Regions from separate parts of the Paraglaciecola sp. T6c genome, predicted to be linked through region 3. Evidence: predicted binding sites of a transcription regulator. Region 3 holds the regulator's gene; each other region holds the start of a gene.
What was found. The regulator sigma-54, encoded in region 3, starts transcription at its own class of promoters, with help from an activator protein. The targets are predictions, from matches to a motif close to GTTGGCACGNNNNTNGNNT.

Region 1: the regulator sigma-54 is predicted to act here: its motif matches at 6,856-6,874, upstream of PATL_RS11030 (kinase).
Region 2: the regulator sigma-54 is predicted to act here: its motif matches at 2,878-2,896, upstream of PATL_RS22340 (PEP-CTERM sorting domain-containing protein).

Annotation. Positions count from the first base shown of each region.
Region 1 is NC_008228.1:2,602,168-2,612,709, forward strand. It holds gene fldA (flavodoxin FldA) at 1-432, shown strand, start outside; gene fur (ferric iron uptake transcriptional regulator) at 655-1,077, shown strand; gene modB (molybdate ABC transporter permease subunit) at 1,382-2,074, opposite strand; gene modA (molybdate ABC transporter substrate-binding protein) at 2,064-2,858, opposite strand; gene moaE (molybdopterin synthase catalytic subunit MoaE) at 2,851-3,315, opposite strand; gene PATL_RS11005 (MoaD/ThiS family protein) at 3,319-3,564, opposite strand; gene moaC (cyclic pyranopterin monophosphate synthase MoaC) at 3,561-4,061, opposite strand; gene moaB (molybdenum cofactor biosynthesis protein B) at 4,065-4,610, opposite strand; gene PATL_RS11020 (molybdenum cofactor guanylyltransferase) at 4,725-5,417, opposite strand; gene moaA (GTP 3',8-cyclase MoaA) at 5,434-6,402, opposite strand; molybdenum cofactor riboswitch at 6,428-6,578, opposite strand; gene PATL_RS11030 (kinase) at 6,952-7,842, shown strand; gene PATL_RS11035 (HAD-IIB family hydrolase) at 7,835-8,659, shown strand; gene PATL_RS11040 (hypothetical protein) at 8,721-9,950, shown strand; gene PATL_RS11045 (sugar phosphorylase) at 9,961-10,542, shown strand, end outside.
Region 2 is NC_008228.1:884,257-894,798, forward strand. It holds gene PATL_RS03945 (TRAP transporter large permease) at 1-559, shown strand, start outside; gene PATL_RS03950 (AraC family transcriptional regulator) at 645-1,358, shown strand; gene PATL_RS03955 (DMT family transporter) at 1,461-2,435, shown strand; gene PATL_RS22340 (PEP-CTERM sorting domain-containing protein) at 2,961-3,779, shown strand; gene PATL_RS03965 (DNA topoisomerase III) at 3,886-5,823, opposite strand; gene PATL_RS03970 (alkaline phosphatase D family protein) at 6,071-8,503, shown strand; gene PATL_RS03975 (purine-cytosine permease family protein) at 9,013-10,542, shown strand, end outside.
Region 3 is NC_008228.1:651,763-662,304, forward strand. It holds gene PATL_RS02890 (calcium/sodium antiporter) at 1-514, shown strand, start outside; gene PATL_RS02895 (KpsF/GutQ family sugar-phosphate isomerase) at 521-1,492, shown strand; gene kdsC (3-deoxy-manno-octulosonate-8-phosphatase KdsC) at 1,492-2,046, shown strand; gene lptC (LPS export ABC transporter periplasmic protein LptC) at 2,043-2,606, shown strand; gene lptA (lipopolysaccharide transport periplasmic protein LptA) at 2,647-3,168, shown strand; gene lptB (LPS export ABC transporter ATP-binding protein) at 3,168-3,893, shown strand; gene PATL_RS02920 (RNA polymerase factor sigma-54) at 4,016-5,509, shown strand; gene hpf (ribosome hibernation promoting factor) at 5,535-5,822, shown strand; gene ptsN (PTS IIA-like nitrogen regulatory protein PtsN) at 5,838-6,281, shown strand; gene rapZ (RNase adapter RapZ) at 6,284-7,129, shown strand; gene PATL_RS02940 (HPr family phosphocarrier protein) at 7,126-7,404, shown strand; gene PATL_RS02945 (DNA/RNA non-specific endonuclease) at 7,505-8,275, opposite strand; gene PATL_RS02950 (FAD:protein FMN transferase) at 8,411-9,250, opposite strand; gene PATL_RS02955 (DUF3570 domain-containing protein) at 9,396-10,542, opposite strand, start outside.

The sequences.
Region 1 (10,542 bases), 2.0 Mb from region 3:
GACGTACACGATATTGCCAAAAGCAGTAAAGAGGATATTGCCGAGTTTGATTTACTCATGTTTGGTATTCCTACTTGGTATTACGGCGAAGCGCAATGTGATTGGGATGACTTCTTCCCAGAGTTAGAAGAAATCGATTTCGCCGATAAACTGGTCGCGATTTTTGGTTGTGGCGACCAAGAGGATTACGCTGAGTACTTCTTAGACGCTATGGGTATGGTCAGGGATATCGTTGAAGCTAAAGGCGCTATTTTGATTGGTCAGTGGCCTACCGAGGGATACGATTTTGAAGCATCAAAAGGCATGGCTGATGATGACCACTTTGTCGGCCTTGGTATTGATGAAGATAGACAACCTGAATTGACCGAAAGCCGAGTAAAGGCTTGGTGCAAACAAATACACGAAGAAATGTGCTTAGCTGAACTGCAATAAATTCGGTAGTAACACCCTTCGTTATGAAAGGAGCGTGAGCTCCTTTTTTATGATTAAAGAGAAATCAAAACGTATTTTGGGGTCGGTTTTGAATATTAAATTAAGTAAAACGCCCTTTAATTGAACTGTTGAATTCGTAAGCGATGATATGACTGGATAACCGACGCTATAATCGGTACAGTTTATGATTACGTTGTTTACATCAAATGCTAAGTTGGATCTATGGACCAAAATAAAGAACTCAAAAAAGCGGGATTAAAAGTTACATTACCTCGTTTAAAAATCCTCGAAATACTACAAGATCCGAACAATCAACATATCAGTGCTGAAGATGTTTACAAGATCCTAATCGAACAAGACGAAGAAATCGGTTTGGCCACGGTATATCGTGTTTTAAACCAATTTGATGATGCTGGCATTCTAAACCGTCACCATTTTGAAGGTGGTAAATCTGTTTTTGAAATCAGTCATAAGAAACACCATGACCACCTCGTATGTTTAAATTGCGGTAAGGTCATTGAGTTCGAAGATGAAGTAATTGAAAAGCGTCAAGAAGAAGTTGCTAAACGCCACAACATGACGCTTATTCATCACAGCCTTTATCTGTACGGTGAGTGTCAAGATGACTGTGGCAACGACGAGTAAATAGTCTCTGCACAATATACCCTTTGAGACGCTAATCTAATATAGATGCGTACAACAATAGCCAAGATAGATATCACCCAAAATGTATATTCTATCTTGGCTTTTTATCCCTCAGCTTTTCCTTTATTCATTTTCTCCACTGCTAACACATCACGTCTATACATATTTGCTTTTCAACGTGATGGTTTGAGTTGTGCTGGCGAGCAAGTCTCTATCCCTAGTACGAAAACAACATTAGCCATGTTGTACCCCACCCTTTGAGATTAAATGAAGCACTGTGTCTGGTGATAAATTCACAGCGTTATCATAAAATTGTATATTTTCCCCTGCGCCTCATCATACTCAAAGACAACAAAACCACAAAAGCAAAGCCAACTAACATTAACGCCACATTATTTGCGGCGTCCATTTGATTGGTTTCAATTAAATCGTAAAGCAGGATAGATAAAACACGCGTTTCACTTTCTATATTGCCGCCAATAAGCAGTACCACACCAAATTCACCCACCGTATGTGCGAACGCTAAAATACAACCTGTGGTAATACCATGTTTGCTTAAAGGTAAAATGATACGCCTGAATGTGCTGGTTTTACTCGCTCCTAAGGTATGACTGGCGTCTAAGAGGTCGCGATCCACTTTTAAAAATGCGTCTCGTATTGGTTGCACCATAAATGGCAAACTATACAAAATAGAGCCTAAGAGTAAGCCGTAAAAAGAGAAAACCAACGTTGTGTCGAATGCCGTGACCCACGCGCCTCCTAAAAGATGCTGTGGAGAAAACAACACAAGAAGATAAAAACCTAGCACAGTAGGTGGCAAAATTAACGGTAAAGTCACGCATGCTTCAATAACGGGTTTTACGGGATTATTCGATTGGCTTAACCACCATCCCAAAGGAATTGAAATAACCAGTAGCACCAAGGTCGTTGCACTCGCGAGTTTCAACGTAAGCAACGTGGCGAGCCATATCTCACTGCTTACAAAATTACTGAGCATCAGGCTTTACTCCCGAATCAGTTTGCATCTCACTACTCTGATAACCCCTTTTTGCTATAAGCCCTTGCCCTGTTGTACCGAGAATATATTGGTACAGTGCGAGGGTCTCTTTTGTTTGTTGTTCAGTGCGCCCCTGTTGCTTGATAATGACCATTTGTTGGTTTATCGGTGAGTAAAGGTGACGGGGCAGTAACCAGTACTCTTCGGTGGCACTTATAATACTCAATACTTGACTGAGCGCGACAAATCCGGCTTGAGCGGCCCCTGTTTGTATATAATGTGCCGTTTGGGAAACGTTATTCCCCATCACGATACTAGGCCTCAACTGATCATACTTTTCGAGCTTTTTTAACGCTTGCTCAGCGGCTAAACCAAAAGGTGCAAGCTTAGGGTTCGCAATAGCAAGCTTACCCGTCAACGTATCCAGTGAGCTAGGGGCAACATTTGTTTGGCCCTTGATCCATAATACAAGCTGGCCTAACGCATAATTTTTGCGTGTGTTTTTTTCCACTAACGATTTTTGTTCAAGTCGCCTCGGGCGTTCGCTATCAGCGGATAAAAATAGGTCGAAGGGCGCGCCTCTTTCTATTTGGGCGTATAAAACCCCAGTGGAAGCGCTTGAAATACTGACTTTTATGCTTGGATGTTCTAACGTAAACCGTTCAATGAGCAACGTTAGGGTCGGCTTAAAATTCGCTGCAACCGCTACTTTTACATCTGCAACTGCGCTCATACTCATACATGCAGTCATTACAAACACGAATACGCAGCTGAGCTTACTCATCGCTAGTCCATCGCTGACGTGCTGCGGTATCACTGATATTTGCCTGAACCCATTTTTCCCCTAACGCTGTCGATTCTTTTTTCCAAAAGGGAGCCTCTGTTTTCAAATAATCCATTATGAATTGCGCAGCTTCAAAGGCATCTTTACGATGCATCGATGTCACACCCACGAAAACAATCTGGTCTCCCTGAGCCAAATGCCCCACACGGTGAATAAGTATGATTTTACCAAGACCCCAACGAGCCCGAGCCTGCGATACAATCTGCTGCAAACTGATTTGGGTCATGGCCGGATAGTGTTCTAAAAACAAGTCCCCCACTGCCAGCCCTTGATTAAAATCTCGCACTAAACCACTAAAGGTCACGATAGCGCCATTGCTTAGACTGTCTTGTCTGAGTGCGTCGTAAAGTACACCATGATCGAAATCTTCTGTTTGAACCGCTATGATATCACTCACTTTCTATCCCCCCGTTACAGGCGGAAAAAACGCGACTTCATCCCCATCAACCAGTGACGTTTTTTCATTGCCAATTACCTGGTTAACAGCAACCAGAGTGGCATCAGCGGATAGATACTCGCCCCAGTGAGGGTGATGTAACACCAAAGTCTGCTTCAGGTTAGCGACATCCCCCACGGACTCGGCGACCTCTGTTGAGCCAGTTTGTACTTGATCTTTCAATTGACCGAAAAAGAGAACCTTGATCATGACGTTGCAACCTCTTTTCGTTGCCAATGACCGTTTTTGCCCCCTTGCTTTTCGAGCACTTTAATTCCGTCGATGGTCATTGATGGGTCCACCGCTTTGCACATATCAAATAAGGTCAACGCGGCGACAGAAACCGCGGTAAGAGCTTCCATCTCTACCCCTGTCTGTCCCGCTAGTTTGCACATAGCCGTAATTTCGATGCCACTGTTATCTTCAAGGTTTGTAAAGTCTATTTGCACTTTGGTTAGCATTAGCGGATGGCACAATGGAATTAAATCACTGCACTTTTTAGCGCCCTGAATACCTGCGATACGCGCAACAGCAAAGACGTCTCCTTTGGCGTGTTGCTTGTTGTTAATGAGAGACAATGTTTGTGGCGACATCAATACTCTGCCTTGAGCATAAGCAACGCGCTGCGTAACTGACTTATCGGTGACATCCACCATGTTCGCTTCGCCTTGCTGATTAACGTGGGACAACATTTTATCTTGCGCCATCCGTTACCCCCGAGTTTCACAAGGTGTTGCATTAACGTCTTTCAAATGCACGATGAAATTACAAGGCCTGTGAGTTGAGTTGAGTTGTTGCTGCAATATGCCTGTCCACGCGGTTCGACATGCTCCAGTGGAGCCAGGCATACAAAATATTGCAGTACCATTGGCCATGCCTGCTAAAGCGCGGGATTGCACTGTAGAGGTACCAATCTCCGTATAGGATATGTACCTAAATAGTTCACCAAACCCTTCAATTTCCTTATCAAATAATACCGATAAGGCTTCTGGTGTAGTATCCCTAGCCGTAAAGCCTGTGCCACCCGTGACCAGTACTACTTGTACATCAGTTGAGGCGATCCAGTTAGATACCCTCGCTCTGAGCTGGTACTTATCATCTTTTACAATACGCTTATCTACTAACCGATGTCCGTCGGCTTCTAATGCACTCACTAAGTAAGCACCGGATGTATCCGTATCTTCATCTCGCGTATCTGACACAGTCAGTACCGCAATATTGAGTGAGATAACATCTGAATTGTTCGTGTGTCCCATAAATATCCTAGATTTTTGGAGTACGTTTTGAGCAACGTACAAAATTGTTTAGTAGCGAATAGTCCGCAACTTTTACTGCACCGCTGGTTATCGTTAAGCACTGAGTCAAGGTATTTAGCCCGAAGTAAAGCTTCGATTTAATTCAAGCCACTGCTCTGGCGAGTTAATATTATCAAACTCGTTTGGATGAATATCACCAGGAATAGCTATTGCATTGGCGTGATTTTTTTCAAACATATTAAATAAAGACAATGATTTACCTTCGCGCAATACACATTCTAAAGATGTAAATAAGTCAGTTTTACATGGGATGTAAACAGGTAAATTAAACCCTGTGAAATGCACGATCACGTCGCTTTGCGTGCCCACAGATACCAATGCTTTCAATGTGTTTGGAGTGACATTTGGCATGTCTACCGGCAACACTAATAGTCCCATGGCCTGCTGCACATCATCACCACTACGTTCGGTAACTTGCCCAGGATGTCGCTCAGCGAGATAGCTCATCCCCGCGTGGACCCCCGCTAAAGGGCCACAATCTGGATATATATCATGGATCTGCTCGGGCTCTTTGCCACTCACTAATACTGTCCCTACTCCGGCATGGGTTAATAGATCTTGTGCATGACTGAGTAAGGTTTGATTTTTGTCTTTAAGCCGAAGCAGGCTTTTATCTTGCCCCATGCGCGATGACAAACCGCCCGCGAGCACCAAGCCAATGACACTCATGCTGTTGTCATCAGGCGATATCGACGTTGATGAGCTTTCGCCAACATCAATCGTCATGTTGACTTGATTAACGTACATGAAAGCGCATCAAGTGTTAGCCGCCCAGCATTGCAAGGTGCTTAGTGGCGCCAGTATAACCATCATGCAGGAAGTGAGTGGATTTTTTATCTCCTAGGAGTGTCCTTAACTCTTCTTGTAAACGCTGGGTATCATCGTCAGCAATATACTCACGTATATCAAGGCCCTGTTCACTGAACAAACACAGGTGCAGTTTACCCAAGGCTGAAATTCTAAGACGGTTACAGCTCGCGCAGAAGTCTTTGCTATAGGGCATAATAAGACCAATACGCCCCTTAAAGTCAGGGTGAGCAAACTCTTGCGCTGGCCCCGCGGCTTTATCGCGAATAATTTGCTGCCATCCCTCACTGATAAGTTGCTCTTTAATGGGCAAACCAGAGGCGTGGTTCTTATCAAAAAACAATTGATTATCACCGGTTTGCATTAATTCTATAAAGCGCAACGTAATTGGGGTTGTTTTGATCCACTTTAAGAACGCGGATAACTCATGCTGGTTAAAGTGGCGCATCAAAACAGCATTGACTTTCACTGTCACCCCAAGCTCTACGGCTCTATCAATTCCGCGCAGAATAACATCTAGTTTATCGTGGCCAGTGATAGACGCGAACATACGGGGGTCCAAGCTGTCAATACTGACATTCATTTGTGTCAGGCCAGCTTCTACCCAGCTGTCGATATGATCAGGTAATTTATAACCATTCGTCGTGATCGCGACCTGCTTGATGCCCGGGGTATTTGCGCAGGCACGAATAGCGTCTGGCAAATCTTTTCGTAGCGAAGGCTCGCCACCCGTTATACGAATTTTGCTGGTGCCTAGTTTCGCAAAGGCACCTGCAATGCGTGTAATTTCAATCAGAGACAAGAAATCCCTGTCGGTATCGCACTGATACCCATCAGGTAGACAGTACTCACAACTAAAATTACACACATCAGTAATGGACAGCCGCAGGTAATGAAACCGGCGACCAAATTTATCTTGCAACATATTCACTAACACCTTTCCAAATTGAAGTTGCCGGGCCTTATCGCCTTGGCACTTACGGGGAGGCTGTTTGATTTCTCTCACAACCCTGGCGAATGACACATTCTTGCGAACGCACTTCGCGGCCAACATACCTTGTCTTCTGATTTAGGTATGAAGGCTCGGAGTTAAACCACCTGTATATCTACTTTATTAATTTCGACCCACTATTTTTACCACACTTAGGGCGCTTAAAGCTATTAGCGCTGAGTTTAACCAGCCTAAGAGTTGTGTACAAATATGTATGTGACACTCATCACCCTGGCGCAAAGACGAAGTCTGTTTAGCGCGTGCGTTTTTTAGCGTTATATCCATACCTCACTATATTAACGCAATAGATACTCACTGCGCTTCTCACCTTTTAAAATTCATGCCCCTTAGCCCAGAAATAGCAGCCAAGCATACTCACTGATAGTGATTGGCATGTATGTTGATTGCTTAGATGTGTCATAGCATATTGAATATGGTTAATGAGCAGCAACATTGGTGCATAACAAGGGAGAGAACGTAAATATGTTAACCGAATTTACTGATAAACATCAGTTAAGTAAGGACTTTTTACACGATGCAAGAAAATGGTACATACCGCTTGCTGAAAACATCGCCAAGCACCAATCTGGTGCATGCGCGCCCTATTTTTTAGGCATCAATGGATGCCAAGGGTCTGGTAAGTCAACATTATCCGAGTTTCTGGCCAGTTACCTTACACAAGAGCATGGTTTAAAAGTGGTTGTCATGTCACTTGACGACTTTTATCTGGATCAATCCCAGCGCAATGCTATTGCCGTCAAGGTGCACCCACTATTCAAAACACGCGGTGTGCCAGGCACACACGATATAGCATTAGCGTCACAGGTGCTTTCATCGCTACACAGCGGCGTTGCCACATCAATCCCTCGGTTTAATAAAGCCGATGACAATCCCGCTCCGGTGAGTCAATGGCAACAGATTGACGGACAGGTAGATGTGGTTATTTTTGAAGGTTGGTGCTGGGGCGTTGAAGCACAGAATGAGGCACAACTTATCGCTCCCATCAATGCCCTTGAAGACGAACAAGATGAGACGGGTGTGTGGCGCCGATTCGTTAATAAACAATTGGCGCAAAACTACGTACCACTTTATGCGAACATGGATTATTGGGTGATGCTCAAGGCACCTTCTTTTGAGAGCGTCTATGCGTGGCGATTGGAACAAGAGCACAAATTACGTGCCTCCCTTTCGACCGCAGATTCTAGTACTGGAAGCAAAGTAATGAGCGATGAGCAAGTGTTAGCCTTCATACAATATTATCAACGCCTAACTGAACATGGTTTATCAACGCTGCCACAAAAATGTGACCTCGTGTTCAGTTTAAATTCAGCGCGCAGAATCACTGCACTTACACGAAGAGGTGTTCATGCTTAAACAGTTACTCGTGTTTACCGATATGGATGGCACATTGTTGGATCATAACACTTACAGTTATGCGCCAGCACTGAACATGCTGGATGTCCTTAGAAGCAAACACATTCCAGTCATCCCTACCACAAGCAAAACCAAAGCAGAATTAGACTCTCTTATGGCAGAGCTAAAACTTAATGGTCCACTTATCGTAGAAAACGGCGCTGCGGTTTTTATCCCTCAGCATTTAATGAAGACACAGCCCGAAGGTACAAAGAGCATAGAAGGCTTTTGGGTCAAAGAATTTGCTCAACCTCGCTCGCATTGGCTGGCATTAATTGCCAGTGTTGAAAGTGACTTTTCAGGAGAGTTTTTGCAGTTTTCTACCATGGGCGAGCAACAACTCATAGAGCACACCGGACTTAGCCCTAATAATGCAAAGCTGGCCAACACCCGTATGTTTAGTGAGCCCGTTAAATGGCTCGGGTCGCCAGATAGAAAGCGCGAGTTTGTCACTCAGTTGCAGCAACTGGGTGCTACCGTGTTACAAGGCGGTCGCTTTCTTGGTGTGTCAGGACTATGCGATAAAGGAATTGCCTTGCAATGGTTAGTCACGGCATTCCAACGTCATATTGGGCACAGTGCAACTTTGAGTGTCGCGTTAGGCGATAGCAACAATGATGTGGCTATGCTGGAAGCCAGTAACATTGCGGTACGTATTAAATCACCCACCCATTCGTTTCCACCACTTGAGAGAACAACAGGTGTCTACGATAGTACATTAGAAGGACCTTCAGGCTGGACTGAATGTTTATCTAAAATTCTGATCAATGAAAGTTAGTCTAAAGCTCAACTTTTATTAATTTACTTATTATTTTTATCCTAGAACCAAAGGAATCATCATGGCTGACTTTTATCAAAACGGCATTGTTACCACATTACATAACTTATCTGAAAGACCCGTTGAAGATTTAGAAAAAGAACTAGTGAGTTTTGCTAGGAGGCGTCCGATGGCGCTCATATTACCTTCATTGTTTTCTGAGCTAGAAGGAGAGGCGTTACCGCATATTGTTTCAGAGATTTCTAAAGTCCCCTACCTTTCTCAAGTCGTTATCGGCTTAGACCGAGCAGATAAAGAACAATACAAGCATGCACTGGGCTTTTTCGACAAACTTGGACAGAACCACCGTATCTTGTGGAATGACGGACCTCGTCTCAAAGCGTTGGACGAAGAGCTAGCTCAAATGGGCCTTGCGCCAAAAGAGTTAGGAAAGGGCCGTAATGTTTGGTACTGCATGGGTTACATTCTTGCCACAGGCACGGCTGAATCAGTCGCGCTACATGATTGCGATATATTAACCTATGACAGAAGCCTGCTAGCGCGATTGATTTATCCAGTAGCGAATCCACAATTTAACTATGAGTTTTGTAAAGGCTATTACGCTCGTGTTGCTAACGGCAAAATTAATGGTCGTGTATCACGATTGCTCGTCACCCCCATGCTCAGAGCGTTAAAGCGTGTGATTGGCAACACCGATTATCTCGATTTTATGGACAGCTTCCGCTACCCCCTAGCCGGCGAATTCTCCTTCAGACGCGACGTTTTAAATGATATTCGTATTCCTAGCGACTGGGGTCTTGAGATTGGTGTGTTATCAGAAATGCACAGAAACTATTCAAGCAATCGCCTGTGCCAAGCAGATATTGCCAAAACATATGATCATAAGCATCAAGATCTTTCAGCTGACAATGACGCAGGTGGTTTGTCGAAAATGTCTATCGACATTACCAAGGCCATGTTTAGAAAGCTAGCGACTCAGGGTGAAACGTTCAACATGGAAACGTTCCGTTCTATCAAAGCGACGTATTACCGAATCGCTTTAGATTTTGTCGAAACCTATCATAACGATGCCATCATGAATGGCTTGTCACTGGATATTCACAACGAAGAAAAAGCGGTTGAGTTGTTTGCCCAGAACATTATGAAGGCAGGCGAAAGTTTCTTAGATAATCCAATGGAAACCCCATTCATCCCAAGCTGGAACCGTGTGGTAAGTGCTATGCCTAATGTATTGGAGCGGCTAAAAGACGCTGTTGAACAAGATTATAACGAGTGTAAAGAATCCCTTTAGAACAACAATAATGAATGGTGAAGCAATGCAAAGTACTTATGACCAATTAGCCGAGTTAGTCGAACATCATTTGGCTGTTATTTACAATGAGGTTGAGCTGAGTGTTACCTATCAAACATTCGCCCAAGATCTGTTGACTACGATGGGGTTTGAAAAGGACGTATCAATCGCACCTCCTTTACGCCACCACAATAATTGGACGCAAGAAGATGCCGTGCTGATCACTTATGGCGATTCAATTGAATCGCCTGGGGAGAAGCCATTAACGACCCTTTACACCTTTTTAAATGAATGCTGTGCGAAGAACTTGAACAGCGTGCATATATTACCGTTTTTTCCTTACAGTTCAGATGATGGCTTTTCTGTGATCGACTATTCTAGTGTGAACGAAGCATTAGGCGATTGGGAAGACATCAAACGGATCGCGACAGACTTTAGGTTAATGTCAGATGTGGTAATTAACCATTGTTCTTCGCGAAGCGCTTGGTTTGATAACTTCATTAAGGGCGAAGGACCAGGCAGCGACTTCTTCTACACGGCAAGTCCAGATGAAGACTTATCAAATGTGGTCAGGCCTCGTACGTCTCCTCTA
Region 2 (10,542 bases), 230 kb from region 3:
TATTGCCGCCAGCGCATATGCTCTGTGTTTGGGAGGGCTGGTGTATAGAACTCTGAACCTCAAAACCTTATTGAGAGTCAGCATAGAAACCATAGAAACGACCAGTATTATCATGCTGATTATTGGGGCTGCGGCTGTTTTTTCATGGGTGTTAACCACACAGCATATCACCACTGATTTCACCCAGTGGATGTTGGCGTTTACCGATAATAAAGTCACGATATTATTATTGATGACGCTCATTTTGTTCATAGTCGGATGCTTTATGGAGACAATTGCCGCCATCACCATTTTGACGCCAGTGCTGCTGCCCATTGCTGTCAGTTTAGGGGTTGATCCCTTGCATTTCGGGGTGATGATGGTGCTCAATCTAATGATCGGGTTACTGACGCCTCCTGTAGGCATGGTGTTGTATGTGCTATCTCGGGTCACCGACGTTCCTTTTGAAACATGCGCCCGAGCAACCTTGCCCTTTTTGGTACCCTTACTCATCGTATTGATGCTGGTCACCTTTATACCGGGACTGACAACGTGGCTTCCTTCGGTGTTATACCCATAGCGGCAACCTTATCCAAATGGCACGCTTTCAAACTCTAAGAAACTAACGTTATACTGTTTTTCCGTTTTTACGATGCATTGCCGTTATGAACAACAGCCTGAGTATCCGTGCTTACACCAAGCAACTTCAAAGCCATGTACACCACAACCACCATCAGCTGGTGCTGCCCGTTCAGGGCAGCATAGTGATTGATATGGTCAGCTACACAGGCAAAGTGACCGTGGGGGAATGTGTGGTTGTGCCTAGTGGCACAGAACATGGTTTCAAAGCGGATGAAGCTGCACGTTTTATGGTGGCCGACTTAGCCACATTACCCGCCCACTTACTTGAAAGCGGACTGGCTGTATTTTCTATTTCCCCGCCTTTGATGAGTTTTTTATTGTTTGTTGAAAAACAATTACAGCACCAGATCGATAGCGGTATTGAGCATTCTATTCTCGATGTTTTTAGTATGTTGCTGAGTCAGCAACGGGCAATGCATACCCTTGATAAACAAATGCGTATAGTACAAGGCTGGATCAATGAACATCTTGAACAGCCTATGAGCATTGATACGCTATCCGCGCTGGCTTGCTTAAGCCCAACGCAATTCAAAAAGCGCTTTAAAGCCAGCTTTTCCATGAGTGCTCAGCAGTACATTACTGGACTTCGAATGGAAAAGGCCAAAGCCTTGTTAGCGCATACTGACTTGCCAGTGCAGCTTGTGGCTGAAAAAGTGGGCTATGGCGACCTTTCGGCCTTTAGTCGGCGTTTCTCTGTGTACACTGGGTTATCGCCTCGGGCATTTGCACAAACCTAATAATCACGTCTTTTTAAACAAGCCTTGCGTCTTTTTGGCAAAGTAATCAGTTTGCCAATTGTTTATGCTTCTCTCACGATTTGCTCAAAACGGAATAGGAAAATGTTGGCGATGCGCGGAGGCTTTACTCAATATCAATACGGAGTAATGGCAATTTTATTTGCTTCTGTGCTCTGGGGCACAACAGGCGTGGCAGCAAGCTTCGCACCCGGTATCAGCCCATTAGGGATAGGGGCTTTTGCGATGGGTGTGGGGGGAATGATGCTAGCTATATTAGCCCGTCGTAAACTAAAAGCTAATGTAGCCAACCTGTTGCAACAAAAAACACTACTGCTCTTGAGTGCATTGGCTTTGGCGATTTATCCATTGGCATTTTATAGTTCCATGCGCATGGCGGGTGTGGCGGTAGGTACGGTTGTTTCCATTGCTAGTGCGCCTTTATTTGCTGCCTTGTTGGAGTGTCTTTTTAGCAAAGCGTTTCATCTAACGAAGCGCTGGTTGATCAGTGTTCTGATTGGCTTGATTGGGATCGCGTTACTTGCTTATGGCGAACCGCACGCGACTGAAATAGCGGCTAGTGGGGTGTCAGAAGAGCAAGTAGCCCAGCAGCGACAAGTATGGGGGATTGCATTAGGATTATTAGCCGGCCTAACGTATGCGTTTTACTCTTGGGCCGCGCGCACCATGATCGACAATGGCGTGCATTCACAAGCTGCCATGGGAAGCATTTTTGGCTTAGGCGCTATGGTGTTGTTACCGTCGTTATTCTTCACTGGGGATAACTTGTTTAGCTCTCCAGGTAATGCCCTTGTATCATTGTATATGGCGTTGATCCCCATGACGTTAGGCTATATCGCCTTTGGGTATGGCTTGCGCCATATTAAAGCGAGTAGCGCCTCGTTGCTTACCTTAATGGAGCCAGTGGTAGCAGCAATACTGGCCGTACTGATTGTCGGTGAGGTGATTTCACCGCTGGGCTGGTTTGGTATGTTATTGATTATGCTGTGCTTACTCATTCAAGCAACCGAGAAACAACCGGTCGCTACTGTTGCTATGAAGAGCAGTGCTACAGCTTGAGTCTGACGCGCTTACATCTAGTTCTAAATGGACTTTCTAGAATTAAATTTGAAATTTAATATATATGAAATTTCAAATGTGATGCGATACTGTTCACTGAAAATCACAGTGTCTTAACTGCAGTGAAAATATAACCAAAACGCCATCAACCTATGTAATCAATTGTCAGAAGCAGGAAAGCCATCCCTATGGTGGTTGTATGTCACAGCATCACATAAGGCTCGTCACGCCATATCAGGTAATCTTTTGAAGAGCATTTAATATGCAGTCGAGGCATCCAAGAAACGATAGTTTGGAATTTAATATTCCTAACTTTAGATTGGTCATAGTAAATAGCTTCATATGATAAATACCGATAATAATCATTTATTTAACTTGTCGGACTTCTTTACACTACATAATGGGGGTTTGTCTAAATTATTGATTTACCAATATTTTATTTATTGGCTGGTTTATTGCTTAGGGCCGTCGCGTCAAATTATCCCGATGCACTTAAAAGTACTTATAATTCATATGGAAGCAGTAATGAAATTGATATCTTTAAATAAAATATTCCTAGTTCTTGGTCTCACTTTACCTAGCGTTCATGCTAATGCCACACTGATCGATGATGTGGATAACCTGAACGGTATTTATTTTACCGAAACGTTTGAGCCAAGTTCTGAGGTAAATTCTGAGGCAAGTACCGCGCTAAACTCTGAGCGAAGTACTACTGTGCAACGTCTTGACTCGCCAACTTTAGGGATAATTTGTGATGATACTATTCTTTCCTCAATACCTTGCGGTGGCGGTGATGATGGTGACATCGAACCTGATTATGCAGGTAAAGGGGTTGGAACATACACAGTGACCAATAATCTAGAGAACAGTACATTAGTGGGTTTTGGTATAACCAATGTGGACACCGTCGCATGGATTGATGAAGAACTTGATGCTTGGGTTGGAAATCAATACGTCAGCTACAATGCGATGACGATCGATGCCTCTAATTGGCAAACACAAAAATTATACGGTTATGAAGATGAAGTGAATACCGCTCAAGATTTGTACGGGGATATTGATGACTTCTTTGAGGACGGAGAAAATACGTTGAATTGGTATAGCTACTTTGATGGTGCATTAGAATATGGTCAAAGCTGGGGGGGATTCAAATTCTACGGCGATGGACCTCGCTCATCTTTGTATGGGATATTAGACGTTGAAGGCTCAGCTACCGTTTTTGCCAATGGCATTACACCAACTAACGTAACCACAACTCCTGACGCAACCAACGTACCTGCTCCTGGCTCGTTAGCTTTGCTAGCGCTAGGTTTATTCGGCATTGCGTTACGTCGTCGTAAATAGTCATAATTCTGTGATTAACATTTGCGGATTGCTATTTTGCGGCATCTGCAAAACATAAGAAACCGCTAGCGTCACTATGCGCTAGCGGCTTTTATAGAGAAGCATACTAACTGGCCTTTTTCTTCTTACGCCACTTCTTTTTGTACGCAGGTTTGGTTGAGGCAAGGCCTGCAAACTGACTGGTATCGATGCGCTGACTGGCGTTAATTAACTCGCCAATGGTGTGCGTAAGAGGTTGCATAAAATCTTGATAACGCATTTTACGTTGGGAAATTTTATCCAAATTGGCCTCCCATATAGCGGTCATATCGGGTTGGGTTGATTCGCTGGGCAGGGCATATATCAGCGCCTTGCCCGTGGGTGTGGCGTGTATTTCCTTGCCACTTTTTTGCATAAACTGTCGTTTAAACAATAAATCAATAATCGAGGCTCTGGTTGCCTCTGTGCCTAAACCGTCTGTGTCTTTAAGAATTTTCTTGATGTTAGCGTCCTGCACATAGCGGGCGATGCCTGTCATGGCGGCAAGTAAGGTCGCTTCGGTGAAGTGTTTAGGGGGCGAGGTTTGCTTTTCCACTAGCTGAGAGTCAACACAATCGAGCGCTTGGCCTTTCACCAGGGTTGGTAATGCAGGTTCGTTTTTTGTTTGGCCGTTCTCTGGGATCGCTACGCCGTTTTGCTTGGTTAATACCAACCAGCCCTTATCTGTGGTGGCTTTTGCTTTGGCTACAAAGGTCCCCCCAGCGATCGTCACCACGGCTACTTGTTCTTGATACTTATGGGGGCCATAAAACTGCATGATGTACTGGGTAGCAATCAATTGATAAATTTTCGCCTCATCGCCACTTAAGCTTGATATGGCCTTGTTGCGAGAGGTGGGAATAATCGCATGGTGAGCATCTACTTTGCTATCGTTCCATGCTTTTGATTTCAATTTACTATTCGCATTCTCCACGGCACTTTGCTGCTCTGGTGCATTGGCTTTAATGGCGCTTAATACTTTTGTCGCTTCGCTGAAATGCTCCATGGGTAAATAACGCGAATCAGAGCGGGGGTAGGTGATTAACTGGTGACGCTCGTACAAAGACTGGCACACAGTCAACACTGCCTTAGGTGACAAGTTAAAGCGTTTCGACGCATCAATTTGCAGCGCCGACAGGTTATAGGGCAGGGGGGGCGGACTTTGTTTATCCTTCACCGTATAAGACTCAACGACACCCGGTTGGCCCCGCGTTTTATTGACCACGGTTTCTGCGAGTTTCTTAACAATCACGCGACCTTCTTCATCCTGATAAGGCTCGCAAGCTGAACTTGGCTGCCATTTTGCTGTGAACGTTTGGGATGGTTGCTCGGTTTGAGTGGCGAGCGTCGCCATGACTTCATAGAAGGGTTTCGATTTAAACTGGGCTATTTCTGCATCCCGCCTGACCACTAAACCCAGTACTGGGGTTTGTACTCTGCCGACCGACAGCACACCTGAGTAGCCGCCGCGCTGGCCGAGCAGAGTGTAAGCACGGGTTAAGTTAAGCCCATATAACCAATCCGCTCTTGAGCGTGCAAGGGCAGAGATGGACAAGCCAGTAAATTCACGATTGGGGCGAATATTAGTTAAGGATTTTTTAACTGCGTTTAGGTTTAAATCATTGATCAGTAAACGCCCAGCGTTATCGATAATATCGCGCTTAACTTTGCAGTAGGTGATGACTTCGTCCACTAAAAGCTGACCTTCACGGTCTGGATCCCCCGCGTTGACCACCTGAGATGCTGTTTTCAATAAACGTTTTATGACCGATAACTGTTTGCTGGTGCCTTTTTTGGGTACCAATATCCAATCTTGCGGCACGATAGGCAGGTGCTGCAAAGCCCATTTTGCGTAAGCAGGGTCGTATTTATCAGGCTCAGCTTGTTCCAGCAAATGACCTATACACCAAGTGACGCAATCGCCATTTCCTAGGGTGATATAGCCATCATGCTTTTGTTGCTGACCGCTGAAGCCTTGCGCAATTGCACGGCCTAAACTGGGCTTCTCCGCTATATATAGGATCATTGAAATGGTGCTTAAGGTAATGTGACTGTATGTAAAGACAGTAGTGTAGCAATTAATTTTACTTGGGTGTAGCCAGAGCGATTTGTTTTTGAATGTTACCTTGCTTTTACAATGTTGGAATATCCCCTTTGGGGACAGAGCACGTGAGAGGGAAACCGTATTCATAAAAGTCAAAAAAGTAGTGGTTTTTTGTTTTCTACTTTGTATAATTAATGTTAACAATAAACAATTTTCAAAGTGATCCCAGATGAAAAGTAGCAATGATAACTGTACGCAACCAGAAATTATGTCGCGCCGGGCCGCACTTAAATTCGTAGGAGCAGGGGTAGGAGCCGGAGTGCTTGCAGCCAGTGCAGGCTGTGCTCGCTCGTTGCAGAATCAAAAAGCGGATACCACACTAGCAAAATCAGCGGTAAATGCTGACGCTGAGCGCGTTACTCAAATGCAGGATAATTGGCAGCAAACCCATGATCGTGTTTGGCTTGGGGGCGAGTTTTGGGCTAACCCGATGGAAGATTGGCAAGTAAAAGAAGGTCATGCTCATTGCATTAACCCTGGTGGCAATCGCAGTGTTCATTCGCTAACGCATCAGTTAAAACATCAACAAGGTGACTTTGAAATACGTGTATGTTTACAAAATCTAGCGCCAAATGAAAACGACGGTGGTGGCGGTGTGCGCCTAGGCGCGCGCAGTGAGCTGAATGAATACCGCAGTAATTGTTTTGTGCGCGAAGGATATGATGTTGGGGTGATTAAAAACACCTTAATTGTTGGCAGCGAGCGAATACCTCTGAAAATTGATATTGCTGATAAACCAGTGGATTTAATCATTTCGGGTAAGCCGCAAGTCGGCGCGATGTTACTCAATGTGGAGGTGCATCTAGCAGAAGATCAACGTTTGCTTGTGGGGCATTCATTGCTGGTGTCAGCAGATGAAGTGCTCGGCAACGTAGCCCTTGTGAGTAATTTTGCGTTGCCAGCAACTGATTTTCAAACTGATGCCAAAGAGCATAATGGTAGCCGCTACCGTTTTAGTGACTGGCGTATGGCGGGAAGCGCATTCGAGTACTTACCAGAGCAGCGCTTCGGCCCCATTTTGTGGACTATGTATACCTTGAGCGATTCACAAAGCGAAAAGGGATTTGTGCTCAAACTCAGTGCATTACTTGGGCCCCTAGGGGCAAAAGACAATCAGAGCGTAGAGCTTCAAGTTAAGCGCCGTGGTCAGTGGAATTCATTAGGGCATAGCCAGATTGATCCAGCTGCATCATTAGCGACCTTCACCCATGAAAACTGGGACGAGAGCCAAAGCACAGAGTTTCGGGTGATATACAATCAATTACGCAAAGATGGCTCACACACACCAGACATATACTCAGGGACCATTCAAGCAAATCCCAAAGACAGGCCTTTGCGTATGGCATCTTTGACCTGCCAAAACGACTACGCATTTCCATATGCTCCAGTGGCTGAAAACCTACAAAAGCTTAACCCAGACTTAGTGTTTTTCTCTGGTGATCAGCTATACGAACATCACGGTGGTTTTGGTTATGTTAGGGCGCCAGCGCAGCGCGCAACACTGAATTATTTACGCATGTACTATCAATTTGGTTGGTCATTTAAAGAGGTGATGCGCGACCGTCCGACGGTATGTTTACCGGATGATCACGATGTACTACAAGGTAACTTATGGGGAGAGGGCGGTGCACCCATGCAACACATTGAACGTGACCCGTCTGCGAGCATTCTAGGGGGATACATTCAACCTATTTCTATGATTAACGTTGTGCACAAAACCAATACGTCACACCATCCTCAAGGATTTGATACAACGCCCAATCCAAGTGGTATTAGTAGCTACTATGGCAGCTTGATCTACGGTGATGTGGGATTTGCTATATTAGCTGACCGCCAATGGAAGAGTGCGCCTGAGGGAATTGGCGTTGTAGTGGGGGCAACGGGTCAAGATGAGGCGCCAGGTTATATAAACCCCGATTTTGATGGTCCGGACTTAGCCTTGTTAGGTCAACGTCAAGAGGCATATTTAAAGCAATGGGGACAAGATTGGCGTGGTCATAAACTCAAAGCGGTGCTTAGCCAAACGGTATTTGCAGGCATTGCGACCCATCAACCACGGCCTGACCGATATTTGAAGTACGATTTTGATAGCAGTGGTTGGCCAGCAACGGCAAGAAACAATGCCATCGATATTATGCGCGAGTCTGCAGCGCTGCATATATGTGGCGATACGCATTTAGGTACGCTGTCGCAATATGGTGTGCATAAACAGCGCGACAGTAATTGGGCATTTTGTAGCCCAGCGATTGCTGCAGGTTGGCCGCGCTGGTGGAAGCCCGATGCGGTAGGTTTCGATGTGATAAATCGCCCTGAGCATGGATTAGCTAATACCGGCGAATATCTGGATGCCTTTGGCAATAAGATGTACGTTTACGCCGTCGCGAACCCGTTAGTGGGGAAATCGGCTAACCGGTATGTGCAAGCGCACGAAAAGGGCAGTGGCTTTGGCATGATCACGTTTGATATCGAAAAACAAACATATACCTTAGAAGCCTATAAATTCTTGATTGATGTAGCTGACAATAAAGTGTCAAACCAATATGACGGTTGGCCGGTAACGATTCACAAAGATGAAAACCGTGGAATGAATCAGCTGCGCTAAGCAAAATTGTCGTCGTGTCTTTTGAAAAGGCACGACTCTTTTGCGTCTTCAATCGTTAACTTTTATTCACCTTTGCTATTTTTTGTTAGAACTTTTTGTACATAAATACATCATTTACCAACTTTATTTATTTACAAAATGTTTACTTTATTGCTCGTCCTGGTGCTATTCAACTCTGAATTACCACAGCCATCTTCATGAAAAATATAGTTATTTTCTTTGCTTGCGATCGATCTTTCGTGGCATTGGGATGTGCGTCGTTTAATAATTGTCCGATATTTAACTGTACTCACGTCATTAACAAAGAGTTGACAAGTGTTACTCGTTTTTGGGAATATGCCCTCCATTGGGGCATATGCCCAAATAAGATATCTTGTACTTGTTATTGCCTGAGTGCGTTCGAGGCTTTTATTCGAATTTTATGACGCCTAGGCCTGAGTACTTATTAACGCTCTACTCGCTATTTGAGTTTCGCGTGGCATAAATTGACAGCAGGTTGGATAAACAATATGACGTCTCAAACGCATAACAGCAGTATCGGGAATATTAGCGAAGAACAGCTACCTATTCCCAAGCATAAATTAAAGGGTTGGACCCATTTTTTAGGTCTGTACGCTGGTGAGCATGTTGCCGCGACGGAATTCGTCTTCGGCGCAACGTTTGTGGCACTTGGCGCCACCATGACCGACATCTTACTAGGCTTGTTAATTGGTAATATTTTAGCGGTACTAAGCTGGACCTTCATTACTACGCCCATCGCGGTTGAAACTCGATTAAGCCTATACACTTACCTGCAAAAAATTGCTGGTGACTCGATGACTAAGCTCTACAATTGGGCGAATGTTATTATTTTTACTGTTATATCCGCTGCCATGATTACGGTCTCGGCGACGGCAGTGCGCTTCGCCTTTGATATTCCAGCTCAGCTCAATTGGTATCCCACCAATGCTTGGTTTGTGGCTATCGTCTTAGCGGTGGGGATTATCGTGGTGCTGGTGGCTATGTATGGCTTTACCGCAGTATCCAATTTCTCTGGCATTTGTGCGCCATGGTTGCTTGTCATGTTTGTGAGTGGCCCATTGATTTTGATGCCCGCTTTGGCAGACTCTGTTATTGGCCAAACCGGACTCAGTAGTTGGTCTGATTTCATGCACATAGGTAGTATTTCCGTTTGGACGGGCCTAGACGCCAACGGTGAGCCTGGTATTGGTCTGTTAGAAGTCATTGGCTTTTCTTGGGCTGCCAACACAATCACCCACTTCGGCTTGATTGATATGGCTATTTTACGCTACGCCCGCAAGCGCTCGTACGGTGTGTGCACCTCGGCCGGCATGTTATTTGGTCACTATATCGCGTGGATTTCTGCTGGTATCATGGGTGCAGGCACAGCGGTTATCGTGCAAAAATCGATTGTGGAATTAGACCCAGGTGACGTGGCATACCAAGCACTAGGTTTATCCGGTTTGGTGATTGTTATTGTCGCGGGGTGGACCACAGCGAACGCGAACCTGTATCGTGCTGGCTTGGCTGCTCAAGCCATTTTCAAAAACCATTCACGTACCAAAACGACCTTAACCGTAGGTCTGGTCACTGTGTGTGTGGCATGTTTTCCTTTCGTGTTTACCAAGCTTTTGCCTTTATTAACCTATGCCGGTTTATTGGTGGTGCCAGTAGGTGCCATCGTATTTGCTGAGCACTTTATCTTCCCGCGTATTGGTTATACGCGTTACTGGGTGGCATATCGTCAGCTTACGCATAGCAGACCAGCTGTTGTGGCTTGGGGCTTAGGTTTAGCGTTTGGTTTTGGCTTAAATGCGTTGGATGTTTTGTCTTTTTATTACCTGTTTATACCAACGTGGTTCTTCACCATCTTTGTGTATACCGTGATGGCAAAACGTCATGGTGCGGCTGAAGCGTACCCAGAAGAGCAAGCACAAATGGAAGCATTCAACCAACGTGTTGAGCTTCATCAAGAAGAGCAGGCTCGAAACGAACCTGACCCTGTTATACATATATCAAAATTAACCCAGTCACTGCGT
Region 3 (10,542 bases):
GGAAAAGGGCGATCCTTTAGAGCAAGAGACTCACGACGAAGTACCAGACGGTGTGCCGACAAAAAGTGCGGTGATTTGGTTGTTTGTGGGCTTGGTATTATTGCCCCTCAGTGCGCATTTCATGGTTGAATCAGCGGTGGAAATAGCTCGCCACTTTGGCCTAAGTGACTTGGTGATTGGTTTGACCATTATTGCCATAGGCACCAGTCTGCCCGAATTGGCTGCCAGCATTGCTGGTGTGCTAAAAGGGGAAGATGATCTCGCCTTAGGTAACATCATTGGATCGAATATATTCAACATATTAGCCGTCATGGCCATGCCTGGTTTGATATCTCCTGGGGCTGTCGACCCAGATGCAGCAAGTCGAGATATTTACACTATGTTGGGCTTGAGCATTTTGCTGGTGCTGTTTTGTTTCAATATAAGAGGCTCTCGCCGAATCAATCGTTATGAAGCTGTCGCTTTTCTCGGCTGCTTTGTCGCTTATCAATACTTTGTTTTTAACCAAGGTTAGTGCGGCATGAGTCAGCAAGAGTATATTCAGTCAGCCCTGCGGGTGCTTGAAATTGAAGGTCAGGCAATCAAGCAGTTATCCCAATATATTGACGACAATTTTATTGCAGCATGCGAGCTCATGAAAAACTGCAAAGGCAAAGTGGTTGTTTGCGGTATGGGTAAATCTGGCCACATAGGGCATAAGATATCTGCGACATTAGCGAGTACGGGAACGCCTGCATTTTTTATGCACCCAGGGGAGGCAAATCACGGTGACCTAGGCATGCTTACAGAGCAAGATGTTCTGCTGGCGATTTCTAATTCAGGTGAAACATCTGAGCTATTGGCACTATTGCCTGTGGTGAAACGTCGTGGTATTGCCATTATTGCCATGTCGAATAACCCTGCTAGTTCGTTAGGTAAGCACGCCGACGTCAATTTGTGTATTAAAGTTGAAAAAGAAGCTTGTTCTCTAGGCTTGGCGCCCACGGCGAGCACCACGGCAACTTTAGTCATGGGAGATGCTCTGGCGGTGGCACTGTTAGATGCAAGAGGTTTCACGCCGGATGACTTTGCACTTTCTCATCCTGGAGGTGCGCTTGGGCGCAAGCTTTTACTTAAGCTTGATGACATCATGTGCCAAGGGGATCTGATGCCTTTGGTTGGCACGACCCAAACGATTAGCCAGGCACTACTTGAAATTTCGCGCAAAGGGCTAGGAATGGCGGGTATCGTTGGCGATGACGGGCGTTTGCTGGGTATTTTTACTGACGGTGATTTACGACGGGTACTGGATGCCAGAGTCGACATTCACACAGTCAGTATTGAAAGTGTTATGACTGCTAATTGTGTTACAGCATCTCAAGAAACCTTGGCTGCTGAGGTGTTAAACGTCATGCAGAAACGCAAAATCAGTTCACTGTTTATTGTTGATGACAATCACCTTCCGGTCGGTGCCATCAACATGCAAACCTTGTTATCAGCAGGAGTGATATAATGGGCGACGTTAATACGTTATATGGTGCTAAGTCATCTTCATTAATGGACAAGCTTTCCCGCATTAAATTACTGACTTGTGATGTAGATGGGGTGTTCTCTGACGGGCGCATATACATGGGCAATGACGGCGAAGAATTGAAAGCGTTTCATACTCGTGACGGTTTTGGAGTTAAAGCCTTATTAAACATTGGTGTGCACGTTGCGGTTATTACCGGACGTGAATCAAAAATAGTGCACAAACGCATGTCAGCGTTAGGGGTCGAGCATATTATTCAAGGTTGTGAACAGAAAAACGATGCGCTTTTGGCGTTGCAGCGCCAGTTAAATATAGGCAAAGACGCTACCGCATCCATCGGGGATGATATGCCCGACGTGGGAATGTTTACCTTGAGTAACGTCGCCGTAGCGACACACGATGCCCATCCATTTGTACAGAAACAAGCTCTGTATATTACCCAAATCAATGGGGGCTTTGGTGCTGTACGCGAAGTTTGCGACCTAATTTTGCACGCCAAAGGCAAGTTAAACAAAGTCAGTGGTAGTAGCGTATGAATCGAGTCACCCTCAGTATTGGGTTATTGTTTTTATTAGTCATCGCCATCAACTTACCCGACTGGCTAGCTGATGAGGACTTGATACCGCGAACTGAAACCGAATCTGCTTGGCAACCAAACTACCAAGCAAGTGAAATGCTAAGCACTCTATTTGATAAAGACGGCCGTTTGAGCCATCAGGTCTTTGCTACTAAAATGGAACACTTTGATTTGCTCGGTTTTACTTTATTCAAAGAGCCTCAATACACGATATTTGTTGCGTCACAGACTGCGCCTTGGCAGGTATCAGCCAAAGACGGTACTTTGTATGAAGACAATCGGATCCAATTAGAGAATAATGTCGAGATACGTAATCAAGATGAGCAAGGATTTGCTCGTAGCATTCGCACGGACTTCATCGAGATAAACTTGATCGATAAAACCATGGTGTCTGACCAACCAGTAAAAATATTTGGTCAGCACTATGTCATCAACAGTAACGGTTTTAAAGCCAATTTAACGACCCAACAATATGAGCTACTTGATCATGTGCAAACCATTTATCAACCTCAGCCTTAGCTTAGTTGCCTTAGCAACATTATCATTTTCCCCATTAAGCATGGCTGGCAAAGAAGATTTCACGCAAGCGATAAAAGTGGACTCGAAGTTTCAGTTCGGGGACGGTAAAACTAAAAAGTCTATCTTTCGAGAAGACGTGCACATCAATCAAGGTAGTTTGAATGTGTATGCCGATGAAGTAGAAGTCGACGCGAGTAAAGGCGAAGGTAACGAAGTTTTCATCGCGACGGGTAGCCCGGCTAAATACTCTCAACAACAAGAGCAAGGGGGCAGTATTGAGGCATCAGCCAATCGCATTGAATATCGCAGAGATTTACGCACACTAACCTTAGAAGGCGATGCACAGCTGAAGCAGAACAATAGCAGTGTAAAAGGTGAGTCGATAGTGTTTAACATGGAACTTGAACAAATTGTCGCGCAAGGAGAGAGCGAGAGTGAAAATAGCGGACGAGTTACGACTATTTTTCAACCAGCTAAGAAATCAGCGAGCAGTAAAAAGCAAACTGACGCGAAAAAGTCCAGTGATGCTGAAGTCAAACCAAAACAGGATGAAACTCCATAATGGCGACGTTAAAAGCCTCGCATTTGGCTAAATCCTATAAATCGCGTCAAGTTGTGCGTGATGTCAGTCTAGAAGTGTCCACTGGCCAGATTGTCGGTTTACTTGGTCCAAACGGTGCAGGTAAAACAACCACGTTTTATATGATTGTCGGTTTGGTTCCCTTAGATAAGGGAGAAATCAGTATTGATCAGCAAGATCTTACCCTACAGCCCATGCATATGCGCGCTCGTTTAGGGATTGGTTACTTACCCCAAGAAGCCTCTATTTTTCGAAAACTGACAGTCTATCAAAACTTGATGGCTATCTTGCAGACACGCAAAGAGCTCAGTGCAGAACAAAGAGAACAGCAAGCGGATTCATTACTCGATGAGTTCAATATAAATCATATTCGTAACAGTGCTGGTATGAGTTTGTCTGGAGGTGAACGCCGCCGGGTAGAAATAGCGCGGGCACTGGCAGCCGATCCAGAATTTATTCTGCTCGATGAGCCGTTTGCCGGTGTTGATCCTATTTCAGTTAATGATATTAAAAAAATTATTCAACATTTACGTGACCGTGGTATTGGTGTTTTGATAACCGACCACAATGTAAGAGAGACACTCGATGTGTGTGAGAAAGCTTACATTGTTAGTCATGGTGAACTCATCGCTTCTGGCACGGCAGAAGAAGTATTAAGTGATCAACGTGTAAGAGATGTATACCTAGGCGAACAATTCAGGCTATAGTTAAGCTGAAAAAGCCGCTCATTTTATCGAGATTATACTCAGGCGCTTGGTGAGACATTTACAGTCAATCGAATCAACCACAGCATATTTTTTAGTTTGCAACGGACAGAATAAAGAAGTAAATGAAACCCTCTTTACAATTAAAATTTAGTCAATCACTCACTATGACGCCACAGTTACAGCAAGCTATTCGTTTGTTGCAATTGTCTACGTTAGATTTACAGCAAGAAATTCAAGAAGCCTTGGATTCCAACCCGCTGTTGGAAGTTGAAGAGCCTACGGATCAGGAATCCGGCGATAGTGCGTTAAATGACAATTCCCTCGACCCGTCTTCTAAAGATACCAATGAAATAGTTGATACCAGCAGTGACAACTTAGACTCAAGTGAAGCGTTCGAGAAAAACGAAATCCCAGAAGACTTACCTACGGATACCACTTGGGATGAGTACATCAGCGCTTCTTCCGCACCTGCCTCTAGCATATCCAGTGGTGCCGGCGGTGATGACGAACAGATCTTTCAAGGCGAAACCACAGATAACATTCAAGATCATTTGCTGTGGCAAATGCGTTTAACCCATTTTAGTGATACCGATGTCGCGATTGCGACAGCGATCATTGATTCTATCGATGAGTCTGGTTATTTGACCATGAGCGCTGAAGACGTTCTGGCCAGCATGGATGATGAAGAAATAGAGCTCGATGAAGTGGAATGCGTACTTAAGCGTATTCAAATGTTCGACCCAATTGGGTCAGGCTCTCGTACACCACAAGAATGCTTGCTAGTGCAATTGCGTCAGTTTGCTCCTGATACACCCTGGTTAGAAGAAGCGAAGACCTTGATTGGGGACTATGCCGACCTTTTGGCAAGCAAGGATTACCGTACTTTGATGCGTAAATCTCGCCTTAAAGAGGATGATTTGCGTGAGGTCATGCGTTTACTTAAAACGCTCAATCCGCGTCCAGGCAGCGCCTTGATCAAAGGTGAAGCAGAATACGTTATACCTGATGTGTCAGTGAGTAAGAAAAATGGCCGTTGGACAGTAGAGCTTAACCCAGACAGCCTACCCAAATTGAACGTTAATCAACAGTATGCTGCAATGAGTCGTAGCGCGAAAAACACCAGTGATAGTCAATTTATTCGCTCACACATGCAAGAAGCCAAATGGTTTATTAAAAGTGTTGAGAGCCGAAACGATACCTTATTGAAAGTGTCAAACTGTATAGTACAGCAGCAAATGGGCTTCTTTGAACATGGGCCTGAGATGATGAAGCCTATGGTACTAAATGACGTAGCCGAAATGGTGGATATGCATGAATCTACAATTTCTCGTGTTACTACCCAAAAATATATGCATACCCCTAGAGGTATATTTGAGCTGAAATATTTCTTCTCGAGCCATGTTGCAACTGAGACAGGCGGAGAGTGCTCGTCAACGGCGATACGCGCATTGATTAAAAAGCTGGTCGCAGCTGAAAAACCAAGCAAGCCGTTAAGTGACAGCAAGATTGCTCAATTGTTGGCCGATCAAGGCATCATGGTCGCTCGGCGAACAATAGCAAAGTACCGGGAATCTCTGATGATACCCCCGTCGAACCAACGAAAAAGCCTATTGTAGGCTGATTAAAGAAGGAAGAGGCGATATGCAAATTAATATTACTGGTCACCATGTGGATGTAACCGATTCACTAAAAGATTATGTCGATACTAAATTTACCAAGCTCGAGCGACACTTCGATCAGATCAACAATGTTCACGTCATTCTCAATGTAGAAAAGCTCAACCAAAAAGCGGAAGCGACAATACATTTGAATGGGGCAGATGTATTTGCCACCATGGAACACAACGACATGTATGCGGCAATAGATGGCCTAATCGATAAACTCGATCGGCAAGTTATCAAGCATAAAGAAAAAGCTAAACGCCATTAACCCATCAGGTAAATAATGGAAATATCAAATATTCTTCACCCTGACTGCGTCGTATGCGCAGTTCAGGGGTCCAGCAAAAAGCGCATTTTAGAGCTTATTAGTCAATTGGCATCTGAGCACCTTGTTGAAGTAGACCAAGCGACCATTTTATCCAGTTTAGCGGGGCGCGAGAAAATGGGGTGTACGGGCATTGGTGGTGGTATAGCACTACCACATGGCCGTATAAAAGGGCTAGAGTCAGCCCTAGGCGTGCTTGTAACGTGCCAACCTCCGGTCCAGTATGACGCCATCGATAACATGCCAGTGGATATCTTCTTTGCTATTTTAGTACCAGAGGAAAAGGCCCAAGAGCACCTACAAACCTTGTCGGCGATAGCCAAAAAATTCGTTGATAAAGACATTTTAAATCGTTTGCGCAGTGCAACCACAGACCAAGAATTATTTCAGGTACTCAGTTAATTATGAAGCTTATTATCATCAGTGGGCGTTCAGGCTCAGGGAAGTCCATCGTTTTACGTTCACTGGAAGATTTAGGCTATTACTGCGTTGATAATATCCCCGTCAACTTATTGCCCACTTTGACCCATACCGTCGCTGACGAGTACGATCAGGTCGCGGTCAGCATTGACGTGCGAAATTTACCCAAAGATCCCAACGAATTGGTGGAAATACTCGACTACTTGCCGTCAACGTGGGAAATGACCATATTGTATTTGGATGCCAGCGATGACGTACTGATTAAGCGTTTCAGTGAAACCCGCCGCTTGCACCCGTTGTCTAAGCAAAACAAATCATTGTCTGGTGCTATTCAAGCAGAAAGCCAGTTATTGGCGCCGATAGCTGAACGTGCAGATTTATATATAGACACAGATCAATTATCAATTCACCAGCTGGCCGAATTGGTGCGCGAGCGAATATTAGGTAAAAAAAGCTCACGCTTAGTTTTGGTTTTTGAAAGCTTTGGTTTTAAACACGGTATTCCTAAAGATGCGGATTATGTATTTGATGCACGTTTCTTACCCAACCCGCACTGGGAGCCAGATTTAAAACCCCTTACTGGACTTGATTCCCCCGTCGAGATTTTTCTTGGCTCACAACCCATAGTCACTAAATTTATCTGGCAAATTCAGAATCTGATTTCTACTTGGTTGCCACATTTAGAACGTAATAATCGTAGTTATGTGACAATCGCCATCGGGTGTACTGGCGGTCAGCACCGCTCTGTGTACGTAGTGGAAATGTTAGCCAAAACATTTAGCACCTCGCACCCTGATGTGCAAATACGTCATCGCGAGTTAAACCGATGAGTGAGCGATTAGAAAAAACCCTACTCATAGTGAACAAGTTAGGGCTGCATGCCAGAGCGGCGACTCAATTGGTTAAGCTTGCGAATCAATTTGAAGCTGAAGTCACTATTGTTCAGGATGACAAAAGTGCCTCAGCAAGCAGTGTGCTGGGCCTAATGATGTTAGAGAGTTGCCAAGGCAAAGAAATTCAAGTGATATCTGAAGGGAAAGACGCGCGCCAAGCGATGGATGCTGTTGAAGAGCTTATTGTCGGAAAATTCAACGAAAGCGAGTAATCAGCCAGATTCAATGCAACGTGCACTTCAATTTAGACTTTTTCCACTCATCTCGACTTTCTACTCATTCACTATTTTTTTGAAACGCGCGGTTGGGTTATCAGCAACCCAATTGACTGCTTAATCCACCTAAACGCGCTTCAACCGCATATTCTTTGCTGCCCTTCATTTCTGGGAATATATTCAGACCGCTGCGACTTTCTACGTTATCAATCGTGACTTCTTTACTGCAGTAGTCATCGGCTCTCGCGCTATTTTGCTCCATGACATAGGCGGACGCTCTAACATAACCCGCTTGGTTTATTGTCGCGACAATTTTGAAGTAGCCAGAAGGAATAGTGTGGCTTTCATCTGCACCTGGAAGCGTAGCAAAAAAGCTTTCATATAGCGGGCCTGTTACTACATACACGGACTCTCCGCTGCGCGCTAAAACGCGCACTGCAGACTCTAATCGGACCCATGGCCCTTGATTCAAGTTAGAGCTTTGGGGGGTAATGTTTGATAGATAGTTTGTACTGCGCCAATCAGCGGTATTGCTCACACTTGCCAATGGAACTTGGTGTCCTCGATCGGTACGAATGAGAGCGTGAGCATCTTTATAGTCAGCGGCTTCTAGCGTGTGCTCGCGCTTTAAGTTTGGATCAGAGCGCCAACTGCGTGAACGACTCGGACCATCTATCGTTTGCATGGTCACTTTATATGCGGCCCAATCGGCAAACTTCGTTTGCTGATTATTGCTTATGGTGTAAATGGCGCGCTCAAGTAAGTCATTGCTGTCAGGAGCACCTGTCGGGCAGCCTAAAGAGCTACACACATTGGCGTATCCGGCATTACAGACAAATGCCAGTATTAATACAAAGTAGGACTTCATTAACGTTACTCGGGTTAAACTCTACACGGACATCAGTGCGTAGATCATACCTCAAGAGCGCAATAAAACCGTTACACTTATATGAAATTATTCAGTGAATTTAATGGCTTAATAATATTGATGGCAGGAGTCAGTTCACCAATAACACCAATGCTTTTGCTGCTGAGCTTGTAAGAAGTGTTCGGCCTCTGTGCCTTGCAATAATGCCATGGTTGCTAACATGCCGGATTGAATACAAAAGTCAGTGGCTACGGTCACAGAGCGGGGGGCCCCAGAAACTGGATAACCGGTTTTGGGGCTCAATATATGACTATAGCGAACACCGTTGTGGACAATAAAGCGCCGTGTATCTCCGCTGGTGGCTAACCCACCGGACGCTATCTTCACTAACGCGCTTTTAGCTGAATCACCCTTGACGTGAGGGCGTTCAATACCTACTTGCCAATACGCCTCATGGTGCCTTGGTTGGGTAACTTGAATATCCCCGCCAAAATTAACCAACACAGAGGTATCCGGTGCCAATTGCATACACAATTTGGCCGCTGAATCCACAGCATATTCTTTACCAATGCCGCCAAAATCTAACTCGAACCCTCTGGGTAGGCGAATCTGTTGCTGAGTAAATTGCACATTTTGCCAGCCAATGTATTGCAATACTTCGCTGACGTGCTCCGAACGTGGAAATTGACCTTTCCCGGTGAAATCCCATATCTTTCGTAGTACGCCAGACGTTAAATCAAACATGCCATCGCTTAGTTCGAAACACGTTTGCCCGAAGGCGAGCAATCGATGTGTTTCTTGATCTATATCGACCCATTTTCCATGGCTATTGTTTATCTGATGAACTAGGTTGCCAACAATATAGCGACTGTACTTTTGCTCGATCCGTTTCGTTTGCAAGACAACTTCTTGTAGTAAGCGATTGGCGAGCAATTGATTCGGGGTTTCAATAAGCAATTCACATGGACTGGCCATGCAAAAGAAGTGACCATGGTAATAGTCACTTTTAGCTATTAGGGCGGGAGCTTGACTCAAGGTTGTCCTACTTAGTTATGCGTTGATTTTTGGTGGGTGAATTCGCTATACATCCTACGCCAATATACCTTGAGCCAATCTCATATCAAAAGCTATAGCTAACCTGAGCAATAATGGCATCGATACTTGGGTAAAGATCTAGGCCTTGCAAAGCGCCTGGTCCATCGAACCCCGCATTTTTTGGACTTTGCTGATAATATTCCAGTCGAACCGCCCACTCGCGACCATTATCTAAGGCTTGTCCATACTTAAGGCCAATGGTGTACGCGGTCATTTCACCTAAACGATAATCTGCGCTGGCCACTGACGGTAGCAGTGAGCCTGCAAGCAAAAATGGCTGATAGAAATCTGCGGCGCTCTGCTGATAATAACGAAAGTGCGGTTGGATATAGCTGTTATCGGTTAGCTTCACTCTGAACCTGGAGTCCAGTGTATGCGAGTCAATATCCCAGTCATCGGTCGCATAACGATAAGAGACATCGGCAATACCGTAATCTGAGGCGTATTTGGTTTGCCAGTAGACACTTTGTTTAGTGCGCTTATCTGGTCGATTCTCGTGCAAAATATCCTGAGTAACACCTTCAGTGTTGATCACACTTAATAATTTGTACGGGTCAGTGAGGTAACCATCAGCAACAGAATAACTGTAGTTAAATTGCATTAACATACGGCGATTGATTACCTGAGTCACACTCAAAAGTAAATCTACCGTATTTTTATCTTTGCTATCCGCGGTTCTGGTAGCATTAAATGCCGTTTCAAATGCGCTTTCATCGCTAAATTGACCGTTGTTGACCACCATTGTGGAAAATCCGATCGGCGCTTCGCCAACAGGATCAATGCTGTCGTATTGGTAAGACACACCGGCAGAAAGGGTGGTGTTTTTTTGATTAAAGTCACGGGCCAGTGAGCCATTAACACCCAAGGATAAATAATCATACTCTTTTGAGAGATGCACGCCTGTGCTACCTGTTATGTTCTCCCATAGGGGCTGGGTCCACTGGGCACTGAGCTGAACGCGGGTATCTTTAAAGGTATCATCTAACGGCGTTTCACCAGCATTGACCACGTACTGACCGTTGCCAGATGGGCGAGTGAAGGTTTGTACGCCTTGTTGGGCGACAGCGCCTGATGCTGAGGCGCCTGTGAGAGTATCGATGGCTATTTTGCCATTGAATATGTGTTCGTCGCCGAAATCTTTATTAGCGTTAAACACTCCCTCACCTAACTGC